One region of the Erwinia sp. 009765445 genome, then DNA from elsewhere that is predicted to be linked to it. Evidence: predicted binding sites of a transcription regulator. Region 1 holds the regulator's gene; the other holds the start of a gene.
The links. Region 1 encodes CRP, which controls carbon source genes, mostly activating them, when cyclic AMP is high. Its sites were predicted from a motif close to ATGTGANNNNNNTCACAT; they were not measured.

Region 1 (14,770 bases):
GCGTCTATCAGCACTATCTTTTAAACCTGCTGAAGCAGAATGCCGCGCGCAAGCTGATTGCCTGGCCGGGCACGCTGCCAGTGGATTTAGCCCAGCTGCGGGGGGTGAAAAAGCTGCGCGACTTTGATGATGCCATAACCGCCCGCGCCCACGGCTTTACGGATGCCACCGATTACTATCGGCGCTGCAGCGCCATGCCGCTACTACCCGGCGTGCGTAAACCTTTACTGATCATTCATGCCAAAGACGACCCCTTTATGACCGACGAGGTCATTCCTGACCCGGCGCAGTTGCCCTCCAGCGTGGAGTATCAACTGACGCAGTACGGCGGGCATGTGGGATTTGTCGGTGGAACCCTCTTCAGACCACAAATGTGGCTGGAACAGCGCATTCCGCAATGGCTCTCAACCTGGCTGGACAACTGACGTGATAATTCCCTGGAAAGACCTGGAAGCGGAAACGCTCGATAATCTGATTGAATCCTTTGTACTGCGCGAAGGCACCGACTACGGCGAGCAGGAGCGGTCGCTGGAGCAAAAAGTCAAAGACGTTCGCCGCCAGTTAAGCAGCGGCGAAGCGGTTCTGGTCTGGTCGGAACTGCACGAAACGGTCAACATCATGCCTCGCGGGCAGGTTACCGGTTAAAAAGCAGCGGAACGCCAGCGGCGCGGCTTATTGTTACCGGTTCGCGCAGCCAGAGAAGTGGCCGCTCTGGCTGAACGCTGCAGCACCTCACGCTGATTAACGCGGGTTAAAGTGCCATCACGCATCACCGGCTGCCCGTCAATGAACACATCCGTCACTTCATGCCCCAGCGCAGAGTAGACCAGCGCCGAAACCGGATGGTGGACCGGTGTCATTGCCGGATGGTCAGTGCCAATCACAATCACGTCGGCTTTTTTCCCCACCTCCAGCGATCCCACCAGGTGATCGAGGCCAATCGCCCTCGCTCCGTCGATGGTAGCCATTTCAATCACCTTCTCCGCCGTCATAATGGTCGGATCGCGATGCACCCCCTTCTGCATCAGCGCGGCAGTTTTCATCGCCTGGAACAGGTTGTGGTTGTTGCTGCTGGCCGGACCATCCGACCCCAGGCCAACGGTAATGCCAGCCGCCAGCATTTCCGGAATTGGCGGAATGCCGGATGCCAGGTAGAGATTGCTGCAGGGATTGTGCGAAACGCGCACATCATGATGTTTCAGGGCGCGGATATCTCGCGAACTGCACTGCACGCAATGCACCGCCAGCACATCCGGCCCGAGAAAGCCGATATCGCTTAAAAATTCGGTATCACTGCCCTGAAAACGCAACTGCGCCTGAGCGATTTCAAAGTCAGTCTCCGCCACGTGGGTGGTGATCAGCACACCGGTTTCGTCAGCCAGCGCACGGGTTCCGCGCAGCACCTTTTCATCCAGCGCCCAGATCATGCTGGGTGCCAGCCCGACTTTCACCCTGCCATCCGGGCGGTGATAGCGTTGAATAACCTGTCGCGCATCGGCCAGCGCCGCTTCCGGCGTTTCAATCAGCTCCTGCGGGATACCATGCTCCGCACCGGTGGTCAGAAATCCACGGCAGACATGCCCACGGACGCCGCTCAGCTCAAATGCTTCGATCACTTTCGCCGTCAGACCCGGCCGCGGATGGGCATACATAAAATCAACCAGCGAGGTCACCCCGGAGCGAATCGATTCCACGCAACCGTGCAGCGCGGCGGCAAACACATCCTCTTCGGTCAGTGCCACTGCGCTCGGTCCGGTCATGCAGGTGAACCACTTCTTCAGCACCATGTCATCCCCCAGCCCTTTCAGCAGCGTCTGGAAAAGGTGGGTATGGGTGTTCACCATGCCCGGCATGATGATGCTGTCTCGGCAGTCAATCACCTCAGCTTCCGGGTTGGCGGTCTGCAGACTCTGCCGCGTGCCGATAGCCGTAATCCGGTCACCGGCTATCAGCAAACTGGCCTGATGGAGAATGTCACGGTCCGGATTCATGGTGATGATCCAGCCGTCGGCAAGAAGGTAAGACACGGCGATTCCTTACAGTTGCGGCAGCAGCCCGCCCGATCCAACGACAAAGCCAAAACACTGCTGCACATTGTACAGCGTGGCATCCAGGCAAAATGCAGGCGAAGTGGTGGCGCTGCAATCTTCCAGCAGCAGGCAGTCATAGCCGTGGAAGTTGGCATCCTGCAGCGTGCACAGTACGCACTGATCGATGTTCACCCCGGCAAACAGCAGCGTGGTTACTCCCAGATTGCGCAGGATGCTATCCAGCTCGGTGTCCTGAAAGCCAGACATGCGGTATTTATTGACGCGGATATCACTTGCCGCGGGTCTGAGTTCATCAACCACCTCGGCGGCCCAGCTTCCTGCCTCAAGCACTGGCGCGCCTGATACAGGTAAAGGATCGCCCAGCCCCACGCTTTCGCCATCCGCGTTGTAGACGTGCAGCAGCGCCGGGCTGAGGTTCAGCCGGTCAGGGCGGTTGCCCCAGTTCAGCCAGATCACCGGCACTTCCGCTTCCCGCAGGCCGGGCAACAGAGATTGCAACGGTGCGATCGGCGCTCGCGCAGGGGTGACATCCACGCCAATATGTCCCAGCCAGCCTTCGGGATGGCAGAAGTCATTCTGCATATCAATCACCAGCAGCGCCGTGCGGTTAAGATCGAAAGTGACCTCCCGGCCACGGCTGGTCAGCGTCACCGGGTTGGACAGCACCGGCGCACGTACCATATCCACCTGCCCGACTGACACCCGCCACTGGTTATGCGCGGAACTGCCCAGAGGATTCCCTGCCATATCAGCCCCCGCTCAGCACGCGCAGATCTTCTTCGTCCAGCGTCACCGGCTGACCGCCACGGATCAGCTCGGCAAAGCCTTCGTTCGGCGTCATCACCGTCAGGGTGTAGAGCTTGCTCTTACCGGTGTTCTTGATCAGATGCTCATTGCCCGGATGCAGCAGCAGCGCATCACCCTGGCGAATAGTCACTTCATCGCCGTTACAACGCGCGATGCCTTCACCGTGTAAGACGAAGAAGAACTCGTGCGCATGGGCATGTTCATTCGGCGGTGTGGCACCGCCAACGGTGAAGATCTCCACCACGAAGATGTTCTCAATTCCGTCCTGTTGCTTGTCGAACAGCACGGCAAAGTAGTTAGTGTCCTGCGGACTGATGCGGAAGACCTGAGCCTCCGCGGGGTTGGTTAAGCGGAAATTTTTCATCCTTTACTCCTTCCGGTAAGGCTGGGTTAACGCCGCAGGCTGCACCGTCCTTCCGACCGCGCCGGACATGGCGAGAATGGTCAGCAGATAGGGCAGTGCCAGTAAGACCTGCGGCGGCAGGCTGCTTTCGAAAAGCTGCAGTGAGAGCTGTAGCGCATCGGCAGCCCCAAATATAAATGCCGCAATCATCGCTTTCACCGGGCTCCAGCGGCCAAAAATAACGATGGCGAGGGCGATAAAGCCCTGGCCGCTGACGATGTTGTCGCGGAACAGGCCAATCTGGGCGGTGACCAGATAGCTGCCAGCCAGCCCCGCGCCAAGGCAGGAGAGCAGCACGCCCCAGGTGCGGATGCGCAGCACGTTAAGCCCGGCAGCATGTGCCGCACGCGGGTTTTCGCCCACTGAACGCAGCGAGAGGCCAAAGCGCGTATGGAACAGGCCAAAGTGCGCCACCGCCACCAGCAGCAAAGTGAGGTAGAGGGGCAGAGGCTGAGTGAACAGCACCGGTCCGATCCCGGGAATTTCCGACAGTAGCGGCACATGAATTGGGTTAAGCATGGTGATGGTTGGGGAAGAAGCATCGCCCATTACCAGCGAATAGATCCAGGTCGCCACACCGCCAGCGAGGATATTAAAGACAATACCAATCACGATCTGACTGGCATGGGCCCGCAGATACAGAGCTGCCAGCAACACGCCCACCGTCAGCCCGGCCACGCCGCCAGCAATAAAGCCCAGCGCCGTCGATCCGCTGTAAACAGCCGTCATATAACTGGCGAGCGCTCCCATCAGGATGGTGCCCTCAATGCCAATATTCAGTACGCCAGCCCGCTCGGCATAGATTTCGCCCAAAGCGGCCAGCAGCACCGGCCCTGCCAGACGCACAGCAGCAGCAAGCCAGGTGATGATAAAAGCCGTATCGATATTCATCAGCGCGCTCATGATTTCTCCCCCGACAGCTGCTGCGCAGGAGTACGGCCTGGCCAGCGCAGCCGGTAATAGCGCAGGATGTCTCCGGCGAGGATCAGGATCACCACCAGGCTCTGCAGGATCAGCACCACTGAAGTTGGCAGGCCGGTTTGACGCTGCATCGCGCTGCCACCCACTTCAAGGCCGCCATACAGCACGGCAGTTGGGATCACCAGCAGCGGATTCAGCCTGGCGAGTAGCGCCACCACCACGCCAATAAAGCCCACGCCGCCGGACAACCCTTCCATCAGGCGGTGCTGCACGCCAAGCACGGTGCAAAGTCCGGCCAGCGCAGCAAGACCGCCGCCCAGCAGCACCGCGCTCATCTGCCTTTTGCCGACGGCGATGCCGCCATAGCGGGCTGCTTTTGGATTCAGCCCGCTGACGATGATTTCAAACCCTGCTGGCGTGGCGCGGATCAGCCACCAGACGTAAACCGTGGCGACCAGCGCAATGCCCAGTCCCCAGTGCGCACGCATCCCCTCCATGATGAAAGGCAGCCAGCTATCATGTGGCAAGCGTGGCGTTTGTGGCAGGTCACCCACCGCACGCATCGGGCCGGAGACCAGATACTGAATGAGAAAAACCGCCACGTAGTTCGCCATCAGCGAAATCAGCACGTCATTACCGCCAAACCGCACGCGCAGGAAGCCTACCCATCCCGCCCACAATGCCCCGGCGACAAAAGCGGCACAGATCACCGCAGGCCAATAACCCCAGCCAGGCAGCGCCCACGGCATGCTCTGTGGCGTTCCGGCCAGCGCAACCCAGCTGGCTGCCGCAGCGCCTACCAGGAAACAGCCTTCAAAGCCGATATAACCCAACCCGGCGCGCCAGATAACGATGGTTCCCAGCGCAATCAGGATTAATGGTGTGGCCTGCACCAGCGTTTGCCCAAAGCCCCGCAGCGAGCCAAAAGCCTCACTGAACAAAAATTGATAAGCGCTGAAAGGGTTGCCGCCAAAGGGTATAAACAGCAGCCCGGCAATAACAAATGCCGCCAGCATCGCGCCTGAGGTGGTGGCGATCACGGCGGTGGAAGAGTCCACAGGGGCGAGTCGTTTTTCAAGCAGCCTGCTCATCGTCTGCTCCTGTTAATGTGCCGCCCGCCATCAGTTCACCCAGCTTTTCCGCCGTGGCGTCAGAGGCATCCAGCACGCCAGCTACCTGGCCGCCATACATCACCGCGATGCGGTCGGAAAGGTTGAGAATTTCTTCCAGTTCGGCGGAGATCATCACAATCGCACAACCGCTGTCACGGGCAGCCAGCAGCCCCTGCCAGACCGCTTCCACAGCGCCGACATCCAGCCCTCGGGTAGGTTGCTCAACCACCAGCAAACGGGGTTTGCGGGCGACTTCACGTCCCAGGATAAGTTTTTGCAGGTTGCCGCCGGAGAGTTTGCCCGCCTCGAAATCAGTATCCGGCGTGCGGACTTTGAAGTGGTCGATGATGGCACGGGCGTGACGGACAATCTTTTTGCGGTCCAGCAGCCAGCCACGGGCATGCGTGAACGACTGCTGGGCACCGAGCATGGCATTGTCCGCTATCGACAACGAGGTGACCGAACCGACTCCGCGACGGTCAGCGGGAATAAAACCGATCCCCTTCGCCCGGCGTGCGGCTGGTGAGAGCGCTGAAATATCTTCCCCGGCGAGTAAAATTCGTCCCGCCTCAATTTCCCGCAGATTAAGCAGCGCATCCGCCAGCTCAGACTGGCCGTTGCCATCCACTCCGGCAATGCCGAGTATTTCTCCGGCGGCGACTTTCAGCGAGGCGCGCCAGATTTTTTGCTGACCGGTTTCATCCCGCAGCGCGATGCTGTCCACATGCAGGATCTCCTCGCCACGCTGGCACGGGGTTTTCTCCACCCGCAGCACCACATCACGCCCCACCATGCGGCGAGCCAGATCGGTTTCGGATGTGTCGTCCACCGCCACCGTTTCAATCATCCTGCCACCGCGCATCACGGAAACGCGATCCGCCACGGCCATAATTTCATAGAGCTTATGCGTCACTATCACCACCGAGCGTCCTTCTTCCCGTAGCGAGTGAAGCGTGGCAAACAGCCCCTCTTTTTCCTGCGGCGTCAGCACGGCGGTAGGTTCATCGAGGATCAATACTTGCGCATCGCGATACAGCAACTTGAGGATTTCTACCCGCTGCTGGACCCCGATTGGCAAATGCTGAATTTTTGCCCAGGGATCGACCGCCAGTCCGTGGCGATCGGAAAGCGCCTGTAACCGTAGCGCTGCCGCCTGCAAGTCCAGGCGGCAGCTGCGGGTTTCCTTCAGGCCAAGGATCACGTTCTCCACCACGGTCATCGGCTGGACCAGCATAAATTCCTGATGGACCATGCCAATGCCGTGCGCGATGGCATCCCCCGGATCGCGGAGGATCACCGGCTGCCCGTCGATAACAATTTCGCCCTCGTCGGGTTGATACAGCCCGTACAGGATCTGCATCAGGGTACTTTTCCCCGCGCCGTTCTCACCGAGCAGCGCATGGATTTCCCCTGCGGCGACATTCATCGACACGCAGTCATTCGCCGTGACGCGCGCAAATCGCTTGGTCACTTTGTTTAACGCTACGCGGGGCTGCATCGCTACCATCACCTCAGGTTTGCTCACACTTTCGGCACGATGGTGCCATTATCCAGCTGCTGCCAGATGGCAGTGAATTTCTGCCATACCTCAGCGCTGACCAGCTTGCTGTTGTACTGCTCTTTACCGTGCACCACAGACCAGGCTTTTGCCACCGTCGGTGCCCACTCTTTGCCACCGAGGAAGGCGTTATTCGCCACGGAATGGCCGACTTCTTCCACCATCCAGTCAAGGTTCTGCTTCAGGCTGCAGGCAATGTACGCCGGGGAAACATCCATCTGATCGGCATAGCAGCCGATGGCTTTAACTTTCGCGGCGGCAGCACCCTGCAGCGCACCCAGCCCGGTCACATCAGCGGCATGCCAGATCACGTCGGCTCCGTTGCCGATCATGGTAGTTGCCGCTTCCCGGCCCTTCGCTGCGTTATCGTAATCACCAGTGACCACGCCCAGCCCTTTCACGCCTGGGCGGGTTTTCTCGGCACCGGCAATAAAGGCACGCATCATCGCCTGTTGTGTTGGATTATCACCGCCGCCGACAAAACCGACCGCTTTACCTTTATCGGAAATCAGAGCTGCCAGAGCGCCTGCGGCATAAGCCGCCTGCAGATAGGCAAGATTGACGTATTCCACATTGCCCGGCGCGGTTTCATCCGGCTTAAAGGTTGAAGCGAAGAAGTGGGTATCCGGGTAGTCAGGGGCAATTTCGGCAAACGCCGAGCCGTATTCAAAGCTGTGGCCGATAATCAGCGAGTAACCGTCGTCGGCATAGCCGCGGATCACCTGCTCCATCTGCGCCTGCGGCACGCTTTCGCTGTAAGCCACGGTGAAACCTTCTTTTTTCAGCGCCTGGAGCCCCTGATACGCCAGCATGCTCCAGCCGCCATCGGCAACGGAACCCGGCAACAACAATGCGATTTTGATGCTCTTATCCGCGGCCAGCGCTTTACGAGAAAGTAACGGCGCCAGAGCCGGTAACATCACCGCGCCCGCCAGCATCTTTGCAAATCCCCTGCGACTTACACCTGCCATTTTTATGCCCCCTCAACTGAAGATTGTTCAGTTATGCCGCGATTTTCGTTACCTTAAAAGCACAGTTTTTCGTACTCAACGATGCCTTAAAGGCAACACTACGGAGTCGTCATGCTTCAGCATCGCCTGTGGACCTATCTGGATGAAGTGGCGCGCAGCGGGTCAATCCGTAAAGCGGCCAGCAGACTGCATATTTCAGCTTCCGCCATTAACCGGCAAATCCTCGCGCTGGAAGAAGAACTCGGCACCCCGTTGTTCCAACGCCTGCCACGCAAAATGGTGCTGACGGCCGCCGGAGAAGTGTTGATCCACCACGTCCGCCAGACATTTAAAGAGCTGGAATGGGCGCAGATTAAGATTGAGGAGCTGAAGGGGCTGCGGCGTGGCGAAGTCACGGTAGCGATGATGAGCGGGCTGGCGGCCAATCTGATCCCCCGCGTGGCCGCTGAATTCCGGCGGGCAAATCCCAGGGTAAAATTAGTCCTGCGGCAGATGACCACCGGTCACGACATTACCAGCGCGGTGGAGTCGGGCGAGGCAGATTTAGGGCTGGGATTCGATTTTGATTTACCCCCTTCCCTCCGTACGCTGGGCAGTGCGGTCGGAAGGCTTGGGGCGGTGGTGGCACCCGGCCATCCACTGGCGGATAAAACCAGCCTGCGCCTGAGCGACTGCGTGCCCCATTCGCTGGTGATTGCCGACAAGTCGATGGTGATCCGCCCTTATCTGAACGATCTGTTCTCTCGGGCATCAGTGACCGTGCACCCGGTCATTGAAACCAATTCGATCGAGGTGATGCGTCAGGCGGCGATGGTCGACCAGGCGCTGACCTTCCTGACGCCGTTTGATATTGAGTTCGATCTGCGCAGCGGCAGGCTGATCTATATTCCGGTGCGCGAGCTGGCGCAGCGCACACAGAATCTGATGCTGATTGGGCATGATCGGGGCACCAGTGCGATTGGCAGCGTGCTGGCGGAGACCATCAAGGCAATGATGAGCCAGATGGCTTAGCGGACTTCAGCGTGCCGGAGCGGCCTTAAATCTCACGGTAAGGAAAGCGGGCAATACGGCATGCTGAAATGCGTGGCATGCCGCCTGCTGAAGGCATACTCTATTTTGACTGGTAAGGTGGCCGGTAAGCCTGCACCTCACGGATCAGCTTAATCAGCGCCTCAGCCGCCCGCCGGGTTTCGATTTTGCCGCGTTCGGCATCCGCAGCTGCGGCGTTACCGGTGGTGCCGGAAGGATGCAGATCCTCCGCCATCCAGCCAAAGCCCACGCCCCCTTCCGGGGTAAGGATGCCGCCAGTTTCCGCTAGTGCCACCGAGGCGGATACAAAATCCTCTGCATATTTCATCTGCACCAGATCCGGATGAAGATGCAGCATCACACTGGTTTCCGACTCACCGCCATGAATACCGTGCTGCCGCTCGTGTTCACTGAACAGATCGCTGGAGTCGATGGTACGGAACCAGCTGGCTCCGACGGCAAATACTCCCAGTTCAATGCGCAGCTGGCGGCAGACAATCTCCATCAGCTGCGGCTGGCCGCCATGCGAATTCCAGAAAATCAGCTTGCGGATCCCGGCGCGCCAGGCGCTTTTTGCCACTTCAAACCACACTTTGCCCAGCACATCATAAGGAAGGGTCAGCGTGCCAGGGTAATTGAGATGCTCATCAGATTTGCCGACCGGCAGTGCGGGAAGGATCAGCACCGGGAGATCTGCAGGCATCATGCCGACCGCTTCGGCAACGATCCCGGCATTAATCGCGGCATCCACCCTGACTGGCAGATGCGGGCCATGCTGCTCCACTGCGCCAATCGGCAGCACCGCAACAATCTTGTCCATCTCCAGCTCGCTGAATTCACGGGTCGAGAGATCCCACCACCAGCGTGACGAAGGCATATTCATTGAAAGTTATCTCCTGCACTGTTTTGTACAGTCTGAGCAATTTGGTGCGCTAAATGAAGCAGCAAAAATGCGGCGGCGCGTTGCTTTTTTGGCATCGGAGAGGGGCAAAGGTGACACCCGTGCGCTAAACATGATACCAATGCTGGATCGATATGATCTTTCTCAGGGAGCTAACATGTCTGCCAAACATCCGGTGATTGCCGTGACCGGTTCCAGCGGCGCGGGAACCACCACAACCAGCCTGGCCTTCCGCAAAATTTTTCAGCAGCTTAACCTGCATGCCGCCGAAGTGGAGGGGGACAGCTTTCACCGCTATACCCGGCCTGAGATGGATATGGCAATCCGCAAAGCGCGCGATATGGGCCGACACATCAGTTATTTTGGCCCTGATGCCAACGACTTCGCGCTGCTGGAGCAAACCTTCCAGGAATACGGCAAAAGCGGCAGCGGCAAGTCGCGCAAGTATCTGCATACCTATGATGAGGCGGTGCCGTGGAACCAGGTGCCGGGAACCTTCACGCCGTGGCAGCCGCTGCCGGAGCCGACTGATGTGTTGTTCTATGAAGGGCTGCACGGCGGGGTGGTAACACCGCAGAACAATGTGTCACAGCATGTGGATCTGCTGGTTGGCGTGGTGCCTATCGTTAACCTGGAGTGGATCCAGAAGCTGGTGCGTGATACCAGTGAACGCGGCCACTCGCGTGAAGCGGTAATGGACTCGGTAGTGCGTTCTATGGAGGATTACATCAACTTCATCACTCCGCAGTTCTCGCGCACGCACATTAACTTCCAGCGCGTCCCGACCGTTGATACCTCCAATCCGTTCGCCGCACGGGGCATCCCGTCGCTGGATGAAAGTTTTGTGGTGATCCACTTTCAGGGACTGGAAGATATCGACTTCCCCTATCTGCTGGCGATGCTGCAGGGTTCTTTTATCTCTCACATCAACACGCTGGTGGTACCTGGCGGCAAAATGGGGCTGGCGATGGAGCTGATCATGGGGCCGCTGGTGCAACGGTTAATCGAAGGGAAGAAGATAGAGTAGTGCCCCGACAGTGCGGGGCTCGGGATATTTTACAGCTCAATCACTTCATAGCTGTGAGTGATCTCCACACCTTTGCCCAGCATCAGCGCAACGGAGCAATATTTTTCTGCTGAGAGATCGACAGCGCGGGACACAGCTTTATCGCCCAATGCGTTACCCGTTACGATAAAATGCAGATTGATATGGGTGAAGAGACGCGGAGCCTCTTCACGCCGTTCGGAGGTCAACTTAACCTCACAGTCTTTAACATCGTGACGGCCTTTTTGCAGGATTGAAACCACGTCAATCGCGCTACAACCGCCCGCTGCCATCAACACCATCTCCATCGGGCTGGGTGCTTTATCCCCTGAGTTGCCATCCATCAGCACCTGATGTCCTGATGAGGATTCTCCCAAAAAGGTCAGCCCTTCCACCCATTTGACACGTGCCTGCATAACAAACTCCTCTAATTCATTCAGTTAACACCAGATTACGCTTTAGCAACAAAAACGGCAATGCAGCAGATTTCGCACTATGCTGAAGCGAGACAACAGAAGACACTCGTGCAAAGCTGTGCTACAAACAAGGCTGTAATACTTTCGTCAGTACTCTACAAGCTTTGACGAAACGGAACGACATAACGAGCCTGGCTTCCCACAGAAGCCGAATAAATTTCCTGACAGGGAAACGCTTGACTATTTCAACGCCTGACAGGGAACTCTGCCCCTGTATTTAAGGCACGATGACAACAGAGGATAACAGCGAATGGTTCTCGGCAAACCGCAAACAGACCCGACACTTGAATGGTTCCTGTCACATTGCCATATTCATAAGTATCCATCCAAAAGCACGCTGATTCACCAGGGTGAGAAAGCGGAAACCCTCTACTACATCGTCAAAGGCGCGGTAGCGGTGCTGATCAAGGATGAAGAAGGCAAAGAGATGATCCTCTCTTACCTCAATCAGGGCGATTTTATTGGCGAGCTTGGCCTGTTCGAAGAGGGTCAGGAGCGCAGTGCGTGGGTACGGGCAAAAACCGCGTGCGAAGTCGCTGAAATTTCCTATAAGAAATTCCGCCAGCTGATCCAGGTGAACCCCGACATTCTGATGCGTCTCTCTTCGCAGATGGCGCGCCGCCTGCAGGTAACGTCCGAGAAAGTGGGCAATTTAGCTTTCCTCGATGTGACTGGTCGCATCGCGCAAACCCTGCTCAATCTGGCTAAACAGCCGGATGCCATGACTCACCCTGACGGAATGCAGATCAAAATCACCCGTCAGGAGATCGGCCAGATTGTTGGCTGCTCCCGTGAAACCGTTGGGCGTATTTTGAAAATGCTGGAAGATCAGAACCTGATCTCGGCGCACGGTAAAACTATCGTTGTCTACGGCACACGCTAACCGGCTCTGATCCTCGGCGCAACAGTCTCTGTTGCGCCTTTTTATTTGGTACGGAGTGATGTGGCGTCGAATCATTTATCACCCTGAAGTCAACTACGCACTGCGCCAGACGCTGGTGCTCTGTTTACCGGTTGCTATCGGATGGCTGCTGGGCGATTTGCAAAAGGGATTGCTGTTCTCCTTAGTCCCGGCCTGCTGCAACATCGCCGGTCTTGATACCCCGCATAAACGCTTTTTCAAACGCCTGATCGTGGGCGGTAGCCTGTTTGCCTCCAGCAGCTTTCTGATCCAGTACCTGGGTGCACACCAGGTTCCCCTGCCCGCTATTTTGTTCGTGATGGCGATGCTGCTCGGCGTGACCGGAGAGATCAGCCCGCTGCACGGACGACTGCTGCCCGGCTCGCTGATTGCGGCGATCTTCACCCTCAGCCTGGCGGGAAGGATGCCAATCTGGCAGCCGCCGATGCTCTACGTACTGGGCACGGTCTGGTACGGCGTCTTCAACTGGTTCTGGTTCTGGCTGTGGAAAGAGCAGCCGATGCGCGAAACGCTGAGCCTGCTGTATCGGGAGCTGGCCGGTTACTGTGAAGCTAAATATACCCTGCTGACTAAACTCACCGATCCGGAAAAAGCCCTGCCGCCGCTGCTGGCCCGTCAGCAGAAAGCGGTCGATCTGATCACCACCTGCTACCAGCAAATGCACATGCTGGCCGCCAATAACGATAATCATCACAAGCGGCTGACCCGCGCCTTTCAGGTGGCGCTGGATTTGCAGGAGCATATCTCCGTCAGCCTGCATCAGCCGGAAGAGGTGCAGAAGCTGGTGGAACAGAGCCACGCCGAAGCGGTGATCCGCTGGAACGCCCAGACCATTGCGGCCAGGCTGCGCGAGCTGGCAGACGATATCCTTTATCATAAGCTGCCTGAGCGATTTACCATGGATAAGCAGCTTCAGGCGCTGGAAAAAATTTCCCGCCAGCACCGGGACAATCCGGTCGGCAACTTCTGTTATTACCACTTCAGCCGCATTGCCCGCGTCCTGCGCACTCAGCGCCCACTTTATCAGCGCGACCTGATGGCCGACCGCCAGCGCCGTCTGCCGCTGCTCCCGGCCATAAGAAGTTATCTGTCGCTGACGTCCGCCGCGCTGCGCACCGCCGCCCGTTTTGCGGTGATGCTGACCTTTGCCAGCTCGCTGGCGCTGTTCTTTAACCTGCCCAAGCCCTACTGGATTTTGATGACGGTGATGTTTGTCAGTCAGAACGGTTACAGCGCCACCAGAGTCCGGATCCAGCACAGAGCGCTGGGGACCCTTGCCGGGCTGATTATCGCTGCCGTTACTCTGCGGCTGCAGGCCCCGGAGCCTCTGGTGCTGCTGGTGATGCTGGCAATCACCCTGATCAGCTACCTGTTTATCCGTAAGTTCTACGGCTGGGCGATGATTGGCTTTACCGTCACGGCGGTTTACTCCCTTCAACTGCTGTCACTGAACGGGGCTGATTTCCTGCTGCCGCGCCTGATGGATACGCTGATGGGCTGCCTGATTGCCTTTGGCGGCATGATCTGGCTGTGGCCGCAGTGGCAAAGCGGGCTGCTGCGGCAGAATGCGCACGATGCGCTGGAAGCCTATCAGGGAGCGCTGCAGATGCTGCTGGGCAACGAGCAGGACCCGGTAAAGCTGGCTTACCAGCGTATGCGGGTCAATCAGGCTCATAACGCCCTCTTTAACTCGCTGAATCAGGCGATGCAGGAGCCCGGTTTCGATTCGAGTTATCTGGCAGACATGAAGCTGTGGGTGACGCACAGCCAGTTTATCGTTGAGCACATCAACGCGATGACCATCCTCGCGCGTGAGCATACCATGCTGACGTCATCGCTGGCGGAGCGGTATTTGCAGTCCTGTGAGATTGCGTTACAGCGCTGCCAGCAGCGACTGGAATATGACGGCCCCAGCTCTGACACTAACGTGCTGGATGGCCAGGGAGAAATTCAGCAGGGTCCGGTGACCATTCTGGAAAGGCACGTGCAGCGCATATTGGGACATCTCAGCGTGATGCACACCATCTCATCACTGGCATGGTTCAATCGCCCACATCACGGGCGCTGGCTGTCGCGGCGCTTGAGAAAATAGACCCGATCGCTCAGGCCCCTGTTTGCTACAAACTCAAGGCGCAGGGAGTATGTTAACAACCTCGCCGTTTGCGTGCCTTAACCGGCCAGCACTTTCTCCACCGCGACGGCAAAGCGCCCCATCCCCTCTTCAATATCAGCCGGTTCGATCACCAGTGAAGGCGCAAAGCGGATCACATCCGTTCCTGCGTTAAGGATCATCACCCCTTCCGCCGCTGCAGCATTCAAAATGTCACGAGCCTTACCGGCATACTGTGGCTTGAGAGCCGCGCCAATCAGCAAGCCTTTGCCACGGATTTCACTGAACAGATCCAGCTTCGCGTCGATTGCTTTCAGCGCAGTGACAAACTGCTGGCGACGGGTTTCCACGCCGCTCAGCACTTCTTCGGTGTTGATGATATCCAATGCTGCTTCGGCCACCGCACAGGCCAGTGGGTTACCGCCGTAAGTGGTGCCATGCACGCCCGGTGACATGGTGGAGGC
Region 2 (14,770 bases), on a different contig from region 1:
GGCGGAGTGACGCGAATATAGTCGTGTCCCTCTTCCACTTCGGCACCCACTTTCCGCAGTTCTGTCGCCATGGCGGCCAGACGGTCGGTTTCTTTTACACGCCAGTTATAGATGTTGCGCATCACTGTTGTGCCTTTGGCAAACAATGCTGCCGTAGCAATGGTCATTGCCGCATCCGGGATATGGTTCATATCCAGATCGATGGCCTTCAGTTCACCGCGGGTACAGGCAATAAAGTCATCACCCCACTCAATCGTCGCCCCCATTTTCTCCAGCACGTCGGCAAAGCGGATATCGCCCTGCATGCTGTTGCGGCCAATACCGGTGACCTTAACAGTGCCGCCTTTGATAGCCGCTGCGGCCAGGAAATAGGAAGCAGATGAAGCATCTCCCTCAACCAGGTATTCGCCCGGCGAAACATATTGCTGATTACCGGCAATGTGGAAGACGCTGTAATTCTCGTTTTTAACCGTAACGCCAAAGGTCTTCATCAGATTCAGGGTGATATCGATATAAGGTTTGGAAACCAGATCGCCCTTGATCACAATTTTGGTGTTGGTCGGTGCCAGCGGAGCCGTCATCAGCAACGCCGTCAGGAACTGGCTGGATACGCTACCGTCGACGGAGACTTCCCCTCCGGCAAAACCACCCTGCAACCGCAGCGGCGGATAATCCTGCTGTTCAAGATACTCCACTTTGGCCCCACCCTGACGCAGCGCATCGACCAGATGACCAATTGGACGCTCTTTCATCCTTGGCTCACCGGTCAGCACAATGTCACTGGCACCCAGGCAAAGTGCGGCTGCAAGAGGACGCATTGCGGTCCCCGCATTGCCCAAAAACAGTTCAAGCGGTTTTTCCGCATGCAGCGGGCCACCCTGACCGGTCACCTCACATACCGTACGATTGTCAGACAGTGTATAGCTGATCCCTAACGCCTGCAGGGCATTAAGCATATGGCGTACATCATCACTGTCCAGCAAATTGGTCAGGCGAGTGGTGCCTTTAGCCAGCGCAGCCAGCAATAAAGCGCGGTTAGAAACGCTTTTGGAACCGGGTAAGTTAACGGTGCCATCCACCAGTGCGATAGGTTGTAACGTCAGGGATTCCTGCATGTGAAACTTATTCTCCAAATAAAATGCAATAAAACCTCGCGATGCGAGGTTTCAGAGAGTTCAGACCGGGATCTTGCACTCAGCCGTGGCGGCGCTCAAAGTCGATCATAAAATCAGTCAGGGCCTTTACCCCTGCCAGCGGCATAGCGTTGTAGATGGAGGCTCGCATGCCGCCTACCACACGATGGCCTTTCAGTGCATGCAGACCTGCAGCAATTGATTCGTCCAGGAACACCTTATCCAGGGAAGCATCCGCCAGCTGGAAAGGAACGTTCATGCGCGAACGGTTGCCACGAGCCACATCGTTGCGATAAAAATCACTTTTGTCGATCACGCCATAGAGCAGATCCGCTTTCGCCTGGTTGCGCTTGTCCAGTTCAGCCACGCCGCCCTGCTCTTTCAGCCACTTGAACACCAAACCGGAAAGATACCATGCAAAAGTCGGAGGGGTGTTAAACATTGAGTCGTTTTCGCTCAGCACCTGGTAATCCAGGATCGAAGGCAACTCTTTTTTCGCCTTACCCAGCAGATCTTCACGTACCACGACCAGCGTCAGGCCAGCCGGACCGATGTTTTTCTGCGCACCGGCATAAATTACGCCGTAGCGGCTGACATCAATCGGGTGGGACAAAATGGTTGATGACAGGTCGGCAACCACCACTTTATCACCAAAATCCGGCTCTTCATTAATCGCGATACCGTCAATGGTTTCATTAGGGCAGTAGTGCACGTAGGCGGCGTCATCAGACAGTGCCCAGCTGCTCATCGGGGTAACCGCCCTCAGGCCATCAACGGTGGTTTTAGCATCAATGACATTTGGCGTGCAGTATTTCAGCGCTTCTTTGATCGCGCTGTGCGCCCAGTAGCCTGCATCAACATAATCTGCCGTTGTGTGGTTCCCCAGCAGGTTCATCGGGATAGCCGCAAATTGGGCACGGGCACCACCATGGCAGAATAATACTTTGTAATTGGAGGGGATTTTCAGCAGATCGCGAAAATCTTTTTCTGCCTCTTCAGCCACCTGAATGAACTCTTTACTGCGATGGCTGATCTCCATCACAGAAGTCCCTAAACCCTGCCAGTTACAGAGTTCCTGTTCGGCACGACGCAGCACTTCCACCGGCAGCATTGCCGGGCCGGAGCTAAAATTGAAAATCTGACTCATTTCCCCTCACCACTTTCAGATCAATCGATTTCGATTCTGCTATCGGTTTTATCACTGCCCTGGCCGGGCTGCAATGATTAATCCGGTCAACCGACCAGTTCTTCGCGTTGCTACGCAACAGCTTGTAGGGTGAATGGAAACAATGTCGATATTTTGTGAGGCTGTTCCAGCGATCGCTGATTTGCCCCTCACATCCGGCGGGGAAACTGCCAGAATAGCCGCCATCAAATCACCCAGCCGGATAGCGAATCAGGCGGAAACCCCGTATCATTGCGCGCTTTCGGCACAACCCAAAACGAGTGGGCACTATGACGCAAACGTATATCCCAGGCAAAGACGCCGCGCTGGAAGACTCCATCGCACGCTTTCAGCAAAAATTACAGGATCTGGGCTTCAATATTGAAGAAGCTTCCTGGCTGAACCCGGTACCTCATGTCTGGTCGGTTCATATTCGCGACCGCGACTGCCCGCTGTGCTTCACTAACGGCAAAGGTGCCAATAAAAAAGCCGCGCTGGCTTCCGCGCTGGGTGAATATTTCGAGCGCCTGTCGACCAACTACTTCTTTGCCGATTTCTGGCTGGGTAAATCCGTGGCCGAAGGGGATTTTGTTCACTATCCTAATGAAAAATGGTTCCCGCTGCCGGAAGATGACAGCCTGCCACAAGGCATTCTCGATCCGCGCCTGAGCAAATTTTACGACCCGAAACAGGAAGTGAGTGCCAGCGATCTGATCGATCTGCAGTCCGGCAATAGCGATCGGGGGATCTGCGCCCTGCCGTTTACCCGCCAGTCAGATCAGCAGACTGTCTATATTCCGATGAACATTATCGGCAATCTCTACGTGTCTAACGGCATGTCCGCGGGTAACACGGCGAACGAGGCTCGCGTACAGGGTTTGTCTGAGGTCTTCGAGCGCTACATTAAAAACCGCATTATCGCCGAATCCATCAGTCTGCCAACTATTCCGGATGAAGTGCTCAACCGTTACCCGGGCGTGGTGGAGGCCATCGCCAGACTGGAAGCGGAAGGTTTCCCAATCCTCTCTTATGACGCCTCGCTGGGTGGCAAGTATCCGGTTATCTGCGTGGTGCTGTTTAATCCGGAGAATGGTACGTGCTTCGCCTCTTTCGGCGCACACCCGGATTTCGGCGTCGCGCTGGAACGTACCGTCACCGAACTGCTGCAGGGCCGCAGCCTGAAAGATCTCGATGTGTTTACGCCGCCCACTTTCGATGATGAAGAAGTGGCCGAGCATGCAAACCTGGAAACTCACTTTATCGATTCCAGCGGGCTAATATCCTGGGATATGTTCAAGGATGACGCCGACTATCCGTTTGCTGACTGGAGCTTTGCCGGCACCACCGAAGAAGAATTCGCCACGCTGATGGCAATCTTCGATTCGGAAGATCGGGAAGTGTATATCGCCGACTATCAGCATCTGGACGTCTACGCCTGCCGTATCATTGTGCCCGGGATGTCAGATATCTATCCGGCCGAAGATCTGCTGCTGGCCAACAACAGCATGGGGGCTTATCTGCGCGAAACCCTGCTCTCGCTGCCTGAAAGCAACTGGGAGAAAGAGGACTATCTGGCGCTGATTGAGCGTCTGGATGAAGACGGCCATGACGACTTTACCCGCGTCCGTGAGCTACTGGGCCTCGCGACCGGTAAAGATAACGGCTGGTATACCCTGCGCATTGGTGAACTGAAGGCGATGCTGGCCCTGGCCGGTGGCGACACCGATCAGGCTCTGATCTGGACCGAATGGACAATGGAATTTAACGCTTCCATCTTCACTCCAGCCCGTGCGAATTATTACCGCTGCCTGCAGACTTTACTGCTGCTGAGCATGGAAGAAGAACGCGATCCTGTGCAGTACCACAATGCCTTCGTGCGGATGTATGGTCAGGAAGCCGTTGAGGCAGCTTCGGCCGCCATCAGCGGCGAAGCGCCATTCTATGGTCTGCAAAGCGTGGATGAAGATCTGCTGGCCTTCCCGGCCCATCAGTCACTCCTGGCAGCCTATGAAAAACTTCAGCAGGCAAAACGCCGCTACTGGAAATAATGCTTAGCTGGCGGCCTGCAATATAAGAGCAGGCCGTCATTCATTCAGATCCACTCCAGGAAGATTCCATGCCACTTAATTTTCATTAAAAGTTAATAAAAGGTGAGCCAGATATTTTTAAAAAACCACCATGCAACATTCCGCACATATTTCTCTTTTGTTTTTCACCTTCCAACCCGTGCATTTCGTGCTCTATTCAACTTTTATTTAGTATATTAAAAATATTTTATCAAATAATTTCAATCAGTTAACCATTAAAACCCCACATAAAACAGTGCTTTAAGCCGTGATATACTTGAGCAATATGATCCACATCAATTTCTCCCCTATACTCCTTTGTTAGTATTTCGTCGTTGATAAATTTTGGGAGAAGTTGGTGTGAAAACTGGCAACCCGTTCGATTTACTCTTACCGTCTGAAATGGCTAAAGTTGCCGAAGAAGCCGGTGTCTACAAAGCGACAAAACATCCCTTCACGACATTTTTCCTGGCTGTCACCGCCGGAGTCTTCATCTCCATTGCTTTTGTGTTCTATATCACGGCCACCACCGGTGCTGAAGCTGTACCCTACGGCCTGGCTAAGCTCGTTGGTGGCATCTGCTTTTCCCTCGGTCTGATGCTGGTCGTGGTTTGTGGAGCCGACCTCTTCACCTCTACCGTGCTGACCATGGTGGCAAAAGCCAGCGGTCGTATCAGTTGGGGGCAACTGGCTCGTAACTGGATCAACGTTTACATAGGGAATTTCTTCGGCGCGATGTTTTTTGTCGGGCTGATCTGGTTTGCCGGCCAGTATATGGTGGCAAATGGTGCATGGGGGTTAAATGTTCTGCAAACGGCTGACCATAAAATGCACCATACTTTCCTCGAAGCCGTTTGCCTGGGCACGCTGGCTAACCTGATGGTGTGTATGGCGGTGTGGATGAGCTACTCCGGCCGCAGCCTGACGGACAAAATGTTAGCCATGGTGCTGCCGGTCGCGATGTTCGTTGCCAGCGGGTTTGAACACAGCATCGCTAACATGTTCCTTATCCCGATGGCTATTGTGATTAAAGACTTCGCCTCACCAGAATTCTGGCAGGCGACCGGCACCACAGCAGCACACTTCTCCAGCCTGACAGTCAGTAACTTTGTTATGGATAACCTGATCCCCGTCACCCTGGGCAATATAATTGGCGGCGGTTTGCTGGTGGGTCTGACTTACTGGGTTATCTATCTGCGTGATGGCGATCATCACTGATCCCGAAATCAAGATTTGACATCCGTCGCCGGATTCACGGCGGCGGGAACGAAAGAACTCAATGTAATTAAGGTAGGTTCAAATGAGCGAGCACAATGAAAAACAGGCTGCTGCCTGGGCAGGCTTTGCACAGGGCGAGTGGCAGAACAGCGTTAACGTTCGTGACTTTATCCAGAAAAACTACACCCCTTATGAAGGTGATGAAGCGTTTCTGAGTGGAGCCACTGAAGCGACCACTGCGCTGTGGGACCAGGTGATGGAAGGCATCAAGCTGGAAAACCGCACTCACGCACCTGTCGATTTTGATACCGACCTGGCGTCCACCATCACCTCTCACGATGCGGGCTACATCAATAAAAAACAGGAAACCATCGTTGGTTTACAGACTGATGCTCCACTGAAACGTGCGCTGATCCCCTTCGGCGGCATCAAAATGGTCGAAGGCTCCTGTAAAGTTTATGGTCGCGAGCTGGATGCCGGCCTGAAAAAAGTCTTCACCGAATACCGTAAAACTCATAACCAGGGCGTGTTCGATGTTTACACCCCGGATATCCTGCGCTGCCGTAAATCTGGCGTGCTGACTGGTCTGCCGGATGCTTATGGCCGTGGCCGTATCATCGGTGACTACCGTCGCGTTGCGCTGTACGGCATCGACATGCTGATGAAAGACAAGTTCGCGCAGTTCACTTCTCTGCAAAGCGATATGGAAAACGGCGTGAATCTTGAAGCCACTATCCGTCTGCGTGAAGAAATTGCCGACCAGCACCATGCCCTGCAGCAGATCAAAGAGATGGCAGCCAAATACGGTTGTGATATCTCCGGCCCTGCCACAACCGCGCAGGAAGCCGTACAGTGGACTTACTTCGGCTATCTGGCTGCAGTTAAATCACAGAATGGCGCAGCAATGTCCTTCGGGCGCGTTTCCACCTTCCTGGATGTGTACATTGAGCGCGATCTTAAAGCGGGCAAAATCACCGAACAGGAAGCACAGGAACTGATCGACCACCTGGTGATGAAACTGCGTATGGTGCGCTTCCTGCGTACACCGGAATACGATGAACTGTTCTCAGGCGATCCAATCTGGGCAACAGAATCCCTGGCCGGTATGGGCGTGGATGGTCGTACCCTGGTCACCAAAAACAGCTTCCGCTTCCTGAATACCCTGTACACCATGGGGCCGTCTCCGGAGCCAAACATGACCATTCTGTGGTCAGAGAAGCTGCCACTGAACTTCAAAAAATATGCGGCTAAAGTCTCCATCGATACCTCATCCGTCCAGTATGAGAACGATGACCTGATGCGTCCTGACTTTAACAACGATGACTACGCCATCGCCTGCTGCGTCAGCCCGATGATCGTTGGTAAACAAATGCAGTTCTTCGGCGCCCGTGCAAACCTGGCGAAAACCATGCTTTATGCCATCAACGGCGGCGTGGATGAAAAACTGAAAATGCAGGTTGGCCCGAAAGAAGCGCCAATGATGGATGAAGTGCTGGACTATGACAAAGTGATGGCCCGTATGGATCACTTCATGGACTGGCTGGCAAAACAGTATGTCACCGCACTGAACGTCATCCACTACATGCACGACAAGTACAGCTATGAAGCTTCACTGATGGCGCTGCATGACCGTGACGTTTACCGTACTATGGCTTGTGGTATCGCAGGTCTGTCCGTCGCGGCTGACTCGCTGTCTGCTATCAAATACGCGAAAGTCTCCACCATTCGTGATGAAGATGGTCTGGCTATTGACTTCAAAATCGACGGTGAATATCCGCAGTTTGGTAATAATGATGCCCGCGTGGATGACATCGCCTGTGACCTGGTTGAACGTTTCATGAAGAAAATTCAGAAACTGCAGACCTACCGTAACGCGGTGCCAACTCAGTCTGTTCTGACCATCACCTCTAACGTGGTGTATGGTAAGAAAACTGGTAACACACCTGATGGCCGTCGCGCTGGTGCGCCATTCGGACCAGGTGCTAACCCAATGCACGGTCGCGATCAGAAAGGTGCAGTTGCCTCACTGACCTCAGTAGCGAAACTGCCGTTCGCCTACGCGAAAGACGGTATTTCCTACACCTTCTCCATCGTGCCAAACGCGCTGGGTAAAGATGATGACGTGCGTAAAGCTAACCTTGCCGGACTGATGGATGGTTACTTCCACCACGAAGCCAGCATCGAAGGCGGCCAGCATCTGAACGTTAACGTGATGAACCGCGAAATGCTGCTGGATGCGATGAACGATCCTGAGAAATATCCTCAGCTGACCATCCGCGTATCCGGTTATGCCGTTCGCTTCAACTCACTGACTAAAGAGCAGCAGCAGGACGTGATTACCCGTACCTTCACTCAGACGATGTAATCTCTGCCCTTCTGAGTATAAAAGGCTCCTTCACCGGAGCCTTTTTCCAGTCTTGTTTGCCAGCCCTCTGCAGTGTTCCATCAGGTGGCTGGCAAAACAGACTTAACGCAGCTTAAGACTGCGTACCTGCCGGAAAGGCAGGTCCACAATGGAGAATTCATCGCAATGTCAGTCACTGGTCGCATCCACTCATTTGAATCCTGCGGGACCGTCGACGGCCCCGGCATCCGCTTTATTACCTTCTTCCAGGGCTGCCTGATGCGCTGCCTGTATTGCCACAACCGTGATACCTGGGACACGCACGGTGGCAAAGAGATTACCGTTGAAGAGCTGATGAAGGATGTGTTGTCGTATCGTCACTTTATGAACGCTTCAGGCGGTGGCGTGACGGCTTCTGGTGGCGAAGCCATCTTGCAGGCTGAATTTGTGCGTGACTGGTTCCGCGCCTGCCATGCAGAAGGGATTAATACCTGCCTGGACACCAATGGTTTTGTACGCCGCTATGATCCGGTGATCGACGAACTGCTGGAAGTGACCGATCTGGTGATGCTGGATCTGAAACAGATTAACGATGAGGTTCACCAGATCCTGGTCGGCGTATCAAACCACCGCACACTGGATTTTGCTCGCTACCTGGCGAAGAAAAACATCCGCACCTGGATCCGCTACGTGGTGGTGCCTGGCTATTCAGACGATGATGAGTCTGTGCACCGCCTCGGTGAGTTTACCCGTGATATGGGCAACGTGGAAAAAATCGAACTGCTGCCTTATCACGAGCTGGGCAAGCATAAATGGGTGGCGATGGGCGAAGAATATAAGCTGGATGGCGTTCACCCACCAAAAGCTGAAACCATGAACCGGGTGAAAAGCATTCTGGAAAGCTATGGCCATAAGGTCATGTACTGACTGACGGCGAGCGGAAAACCCGCCATCACGATGGTGTGAATGTACGACCAGGGCGGAATGAACTCCGCCACTAAAGGGAGCGAATGATTTCGTTCCTTTTTTTATGCGTGAGCAATCGGTGTGGCATGCTGGTCGGCTTTGCGCAGCAACATCACCAGATAAACCAGCGCGACTGAAGCAATCATCACAAACAATACCCGGTCAGAATAGTTCTGCATCAGCATTGAAGTCATCGCCGGACCAAACAGGCTGCCTAACGTGTAGCTCAACAGCAGCGCCTGATTCATCGCCACCAGTTCGTGATGAGCCACTTTCTCGCAGGCCCAGGACATCGCCACGGGATACAGTGTAAAACCTGCCCCACCCAGCACAAACAGCGCAGGTGCCATAGCCGTATTGCTCAGCATTGCCAGCGCTCCAAGGATCACCACAAAAACCTGCACGCGCAGCACCAACAGACGACCGTAACGGTCAGCCAGACGACCGACCGGCCACTGGCCGATAATGCCGGAGCTGACGAGCAGTGCCATCCAGTAGCCTACCGTCGAGTCGCTCATCCCCTGATGAGAGAGATACAGCGGCATCAGGCCGTAAAGTGACCCCAGCAGGATACCTGAAATGATGCAGCCGTTGATCCCCAGACGAGCGCTGCGACGACGCAGCATTGGCCACATACGTCCCGGAGAAGCGTCTTCATCATCCCCTTTCGCCGTCACTTTGGTAAACACCAGCGGCAGGATCGCAGCAACTACAATTCCGGTCACCCACGGCAGCACGTGCAGCAGCTCTGTGGAGACCTTACTGACCAGAAGCTGCCCGGCAACGGTACCGAGATAATAGAAAATCATATAAGCGGCCAGCAGCTGACCACGGTTCCGCACGGTGCCGCTGCAGAGTAAGGCGCTTTCCACTACCACCCAGATTAATGCGCAGCCGATACCGGCGATAAAGCGCCAGGCTGACCACGCCCAGAAACCGCTTTCAAAGCCTAATGCTGCCGTAGCCAGAGCGAAAATAATGGAAGCGATGTAATAGCTGCGATTAAATCCAAAACGCTTGATTATCCGGCCCGCAAGCAAAGTCCCGACCAGGTTGCCCGAATAGTAAGAAGAGCTGACCACGCCAACCTGCCAGGTAGGCAGTGCATCATGGGTAAGCCAGAGTGGCACCAGAGTGTTTAGCACGGCGATAGAAATCGTCAGCAGCAAGAGGCCGCAGAGCAGCACAATAACGGGGCGAGACCAGGTAGACATTGTCAGAAACGACCAAAACGGCGGAATATTTTGCGCGCATAATGCCATTCGCTAAATTATTGTCAACGGCCAGAAATCAACCGCAGCACGATTTGCCAGACACCGATTTAAATTTTTTATCTACAACGAGTTAGCGGGATACTTATCCCATGTTCGAAGTGTGTTATCTCTATGAAAAATGACAACTTTGGCTTGTTGGTGGGTATTACGGACGATAACTTTTATTTTTGGTTATTTCATGACTAAAAATACAGGTTGCGTTCCACCCTTTTCCATCCAAAACGGTGCGTCCAGTCGTGAAGGGTGGCAAGGGTAAGAACCGCAAGGCTGGGGTAAAAAACTTCGGCCTGCTGTTCAGCTAGCAGCGTCAGATATCGCTCAGCCCAGGGAAGGATATGCTGAGGAATAAGCTCATCAAGCCAGGCCGGTTGCTGTCCGGCACACCAGGCAACCAACAGCAGCAGCAATCCAAAATGATCCTCTGGTTCAGCCTTTTCCAACAGTGGGGTCATGCCAACCGTTTCCCATTTCACACCTCCAGTGGGTTTGCCAGGTGGCCGGTCTTGTCGCCACATGGCCGGCTGTTAGCGTTAGGTTTGATGCCTTTTTCAGCATTATATTGCGGTGCGCCATAAGGACAGGCCATGTGACAATATCTGCAACCAATGCATACCTCTTCATTAACCACCACAAATCCGTCAGCTCGCTTATGCATTGCGCCACTCGGGCAGACTTTGGTACAGGCAGGATCGGCGCAGTGATTGCAGGAAATGGAAAGGTAGCAGGCAAATACGTTTTGCTGCCAGCCATCGCCGTCCTGTTGCCAGCCATCGCCGTCCTGTTGCCAGCCATCGCCGTCCTGTTGCCAGCCATCGCCGTCCTGTTGCCAGCTAACGCCGGCGTATTCATAGATGCGGCGAAAACTCACCTCAGGCGCTAAATTTTTGTAGTCTTTACAGGCCAGCTCACAGGTTTTGCATCCTGTGCAGCGGCTTGAATCAATGTAAAAACCATACTGTGCGGACATATTGGCTCCGTTACCCGGGGTTCCGTTATCCATTACGCTTTTTCCACCTGAATCAGATTGGTATGTTGCGGGTTTCCCTTAGCGAGTGGTGAGGGACGCTGGGTCGTCAGGGTGTTCATACAGGTTCCATGATCAACACGATCGCCATTCATGCTGGCCTGATGCCATGCTCCCTGTCCCATAGCGACCACCCCAGGCATAATGCGGGGCGTGACTTTGGCCGCGACACGAACCTCCCCGCGATCGTTAAATATCCGCACTTTGTCACCATTCGCTATATTGCGGACACGGGCATCCAGTGGATTAATCCAGACTTCCTGGCGACAGGCCGCCTGGAGTACATCAATATTGCCGTAGGTGGAATGGGTCCGTGCTTTGTAATGGAAGCCAAACATCTGCAGGGGAAACTGATCCCGTTTAGGATCGTCCCAGCCTTCAAAAGTTGAGGCGTACACCGGCAGCGGGCTGATAACTTCGTCTTTCTGCAAATGCCACTCAGCGGCTATTTTCGCCAGAGAAGAAGAGTAAATTTCAATTTTTCCCGAGGGGGTTTTAAGCGGATGCGCCTGAGGATCCTGGCGAAATTGTTGATAGGCGATGAAATGCCCAGCGGGGTCTTTACGCTTATAGATCCCCTGTTCACGCAGCACATCGTATGCGGGCAATAAGGGATCTTTTTGCCGCATTTTGCCGTAAAGATGCTGCAACCATTCGCTTTGTGTCCGGCCTTCGGTAAATTTTTCGTACACATCCGGCCCCAGCCGACGAGCCACTTCACTCATCACTTCATAAATGCCCTTACGCTCAAATTTGGCTGAAGTCGCTGGCTGAATGAAAATCAGATACCCCATATTATCGGCAGAGTCATTGGGGATGATGTCCTCCTCGACGGTCATCAGGTCCGGCAGCAGGATATCGTGCGTTTTATTGATGTCCGAATGCTGATTGGTAATAGTGTTTCCCGCATAGTTCCAGATGAACTTGATCGGCACATCCAGCTTATCTTTACCCCGAACCCCATCGGCCAGGGCCGTCATTTCAGGGCCTCTGACGATCGCATCAGTCCAGCTGAAACAGGAAATCTGTGTTTTTACCGGATTAGAGAGTACCGGCATTCGTTCAATTGTGAGGGTATAAGTCGATTCGCGAGCACCGCTGTTTCCGTCGCTGATCCCCACATTGCCGGTCAGTATGGGCAACATGGCGATTGCCCGGGAGGTCAGCTCACCGTTTGCCTGACGCTGTGGTCCCCATCCCTGAGAGATGTATGCAGGCTTAGCCTGGCCAATCTCTCGTGCCAGCCTGATAATACGGTCGGCTGGAATACCGGTGATACGGGATGCCCAACCTGGCGTTTTGGCCGTACCGTCCGCACCCTCGCCCAGAATATAGGTGGCTGTTTGCAGGAGCATCTGCAGGCAGAGTTTTCTCATCGTAGCCAATACAGTAGCGATCCAGGAAAGGTTGATCCACCAGGTTTTCGGAGATTAAGACATGGGGAAGGCCAGCAACCAGTGCGGCATCAGTACCCGGTCGGATCGGGATCCATTCATCCTCACGCCCTGCAGCCGTGTCCGTATAGCGGGGATCAATCACGATCATCCGCGCATTTGATCGCTGGCGAGCCTGCTCAAGATAATAGGTGATCCCTCCTCCGCTCATCCTTGTTTCAGCCGGATTATTGCCGAAATAGACCACCAGTTTACTGTTTTCAATATCAGAGGTGCTGTTACCGAGATTACTGCCGTAGGTATACGGCATGGCACAGGAGATCTGTGCAGTACTGTAAGTACCGTAATGGCTGAGAAAGCCGCCGTAACAGTTCATCAGCCGGGCGACAAGAGAAGCGTAAGGAGAAGAGCGGGTAATATTGCCGCCCACGATGCCGGAAGAGTAGTTGATATAGACGGCTTCATTACCATACTTAGTGACAATCCGCCGCAGGTTATTGGCTATTTCTTCGTAAGCCTCTTCCCAGCTGATTCTTTTAAACTTGCCCTCGCCCCGCTTACCCACACGTTTCATTGGATAATTCAGCCGCTCAGGGTGATTCATACGCCGACGTATTGAACGACCGCGCAGGCAGGCTCTCACCTGATGTTCGCCGTAATGATCCAGCCCCGTGTTATAGGTTTCCACCCAGTACACTTCGTCGTCACGCACGTGAAGACGCAACGCACAACGGCTCCCGCAATTGACCGAACAGGCTCCCCATACCATTTTATCTTCAGGCGACTGAGGGAGGGGTTCCTGACTTTCGCTAACCAGTGCCCCGCAGGCAAAGGGAAGCGAGATGCCACCCGCAGCAAAAGCCAGTCCGGTCAGAGCCGAGGTCTTAATCAACTGCCGCCGACTGATCCCCTCCAGTTCGCTGGCCAACTCTGCATTTTCCTCTGATATATCCCCGCCCCTTTTTACCCATTCTGTGGGTGTGGATATTACCCCTTTAGAGGTGGCAAACTTTGTCTGCTATCAAGAAAGAATGATTAAACAAGTTTGAAAGAGAAGTGTAGTTAACCGGGAGATGGCAGGAGCTTAAGACAATGAATCAGAGGAGTTTAGTCACAAAAAAAGCGCCCGGTGGGCGCTTTCAGAAAGCAGAGGGCGCGGATAATCAGCCGATAAACTCCAGGCCTTTCATATAAGGACGCAGTGCTTCCGGAACTGCAATACGGCCATCGGCCTGCTGGTAGTTTTCCAGCACCGCAACCAGAGTGCGGCCAACAGCCAGACCTGAACCGTTCAGAGTGTGCAGCAGGCGCGTCTTCTTCTCAGATTTGCTGCGGCAGCGAGCCTGCATACGACGAGCCTGGAAATCACCCATGTTAGAACAGGAAGAGATCTCGCGGTAGGTATCCTGCGCTGGCAGCCATACTTCAAGGTCGTAGGTTTTGCAGGAGCCAAAGCCCATGTCGCCAGTACACAGCAGCACTTTACGATATGGCAGGTTCAGCAGCTGCAGCACTTTCTCTGCGTGACCAACCAGCTCTTCCAGCGCCTGCATGGAGTCTTCCGGACGGGTGATCTGCACCATTTCAACTTTATCGAACTGGTGCATACGGATCAGACCGCGGGTATCACGACCATAGGCACCGGCCTCAGACCGGAAGCAAGGCGTATGAGCGGTGAATTTCAGCGGCAGCGACTCTTCTTCAACGATCTCGTCGCGAACCATGTTAGTCAGCGGCACTTCGGAAGTCGGGATCAGCGCATAATCGCTGCTGGACGCTTCTTCTTCCAGCGGACGGGTATGGAACAGATCTTCACCAAACTTAGGCAACTGGCCGGTACCGTACAGCGAAGCATGGTTAACCAGATACGGCACATAAGTTTCCAGATAGCCGTGCTGTTCAGTGTGCAGATCCAGCATAAACTGACTCAGGGCGCGATGCATCAGGGCGATCTGCCCCTGCATAACCACAAAACGAGAGCCGGTCAGCTTGGCGCCCATGGCAAAATCCAGCCCGGAGGCCATTTCACCCAGCTCCACATGATCGCGCACTGCAAAATCAAATTTGCGTGGCTCACCCCAGCGGCTGACTTCCAGATTTTCGCTGTCGTCTTTGCCCAGGGGAACTTCATCAACCGGGATATTAGGTATCGCTAACGCCACATCACGGATTTCGTTCTGCAGTAC

Region 2: the regulator CRP is predicted to act here: its motif matches at 4,649-4,666, upstream of focA (formate transporter FocA).

Annotation. Positions count from the first base shown of each region.
Region 1 covers NZ_JBYUWC010000008.1:190,161-204,930, reverse strand. The annotation lists gene AC3Y5R_RS11040 (hydrolase) at 1-425, shown strand, start outside; gene AC3Y5R_RS11035 (YheU family protein) at 427-645, shown strand; gene AC3Y5R_RS11030 (amidohydrolase family protein) at 642-2,027, opposite strand; gene AC3Y5R_RS11025 (cysteine hydrolase family protein) at 2,037-2,798, opposite strand; gene AC3Y5R_RS11020 (cupin domain-containing protein) at 2,800-3,222, opposite strand; gene AC3Y5R_RS11015 (ABC transporter permease) at 3,226-4,164, opposite strand; gene AC3Y5R_RS11010 (ABC transporter permease) at 4,161-5,273, opposite strand; gene AC3Y5R_RS11005 (ABC transporter ATP-binding protein) at 5,257-6,819, opposite strand; gene AC3Y5R_RS11000 (BMP family protein) at 6,816-7,823, opposite strand; gene AC3Y5R_RS10995 (LysR family transcriptional regulator) at 7,935-8,834, shown strand; gene AC3Y5R_RS10990 (creatininase family protein) at 8,935-9,735, opposite strand; gene AC3Y5R_RS10985 (phosphoribulokinase) at 9,911-10,780, shown strand; gene AC3Y5R_RS10980 (OsmC family protein) at 10,810-11,214, opposite strand; gene crp (cAMP-activated global transcriptional regulator CRP) at 11,525-12,157, shown strand; gene AC3Y5R_RS10970 (YccS/YhfK family putative transporter) at 12,216-14,288, shown strand; gene argD (bifunctional acetylornithine/succinyldiaminopimelate transaminase) at 14,366-14,770, opposite strand, start outside.
Region 2 covers NZ_JBYUWC010000005.1:163,299-178,068, reverse strand. The annotation lists gene aroA (3-phosphoshikimate 1-carboxyvinyltransferase) at 1-1,115, opposite strand, end outside; gene serC (3-phosphoserine/phosphohydroxythreonine transaminase) at 1,195-2,280, opposite strand; gene ycaO (30S ribosomal protein S12 methylthiotransferase accessory factor YcaO) at 2,589-4,346, shown strand; gene focA (formate transporter FocA) at 4,725-5,582, shown strand; gene pflB (formate C-acetyltransferase) at 5,665-7,947, shown strand; gene pflA (pyruvate formate lyase 1-activating protein) at 8,113-8,853, shown strand; gene AC3Y5R_RS06830 (MFS transporter) at 8,955-10,106, opposite strand; gene AC3Y5R_RS06825 (hypothetical protein) at 10,349-10,639, opposite strand; gene AC3Y5R_RS06820 (4Fe-4S dicluster domain-containing protein) at 10,636-11,133, opposite strand; partial or broken gene AC3Y5R_RS06815 (DmsA/YnfE/YnfF family dimethyl sulfoxide reductase) at 11,166-13,512, opposite strand; gene serS (serine--tRNA ligase) at 13,748-14,770, opposite strand, start outside.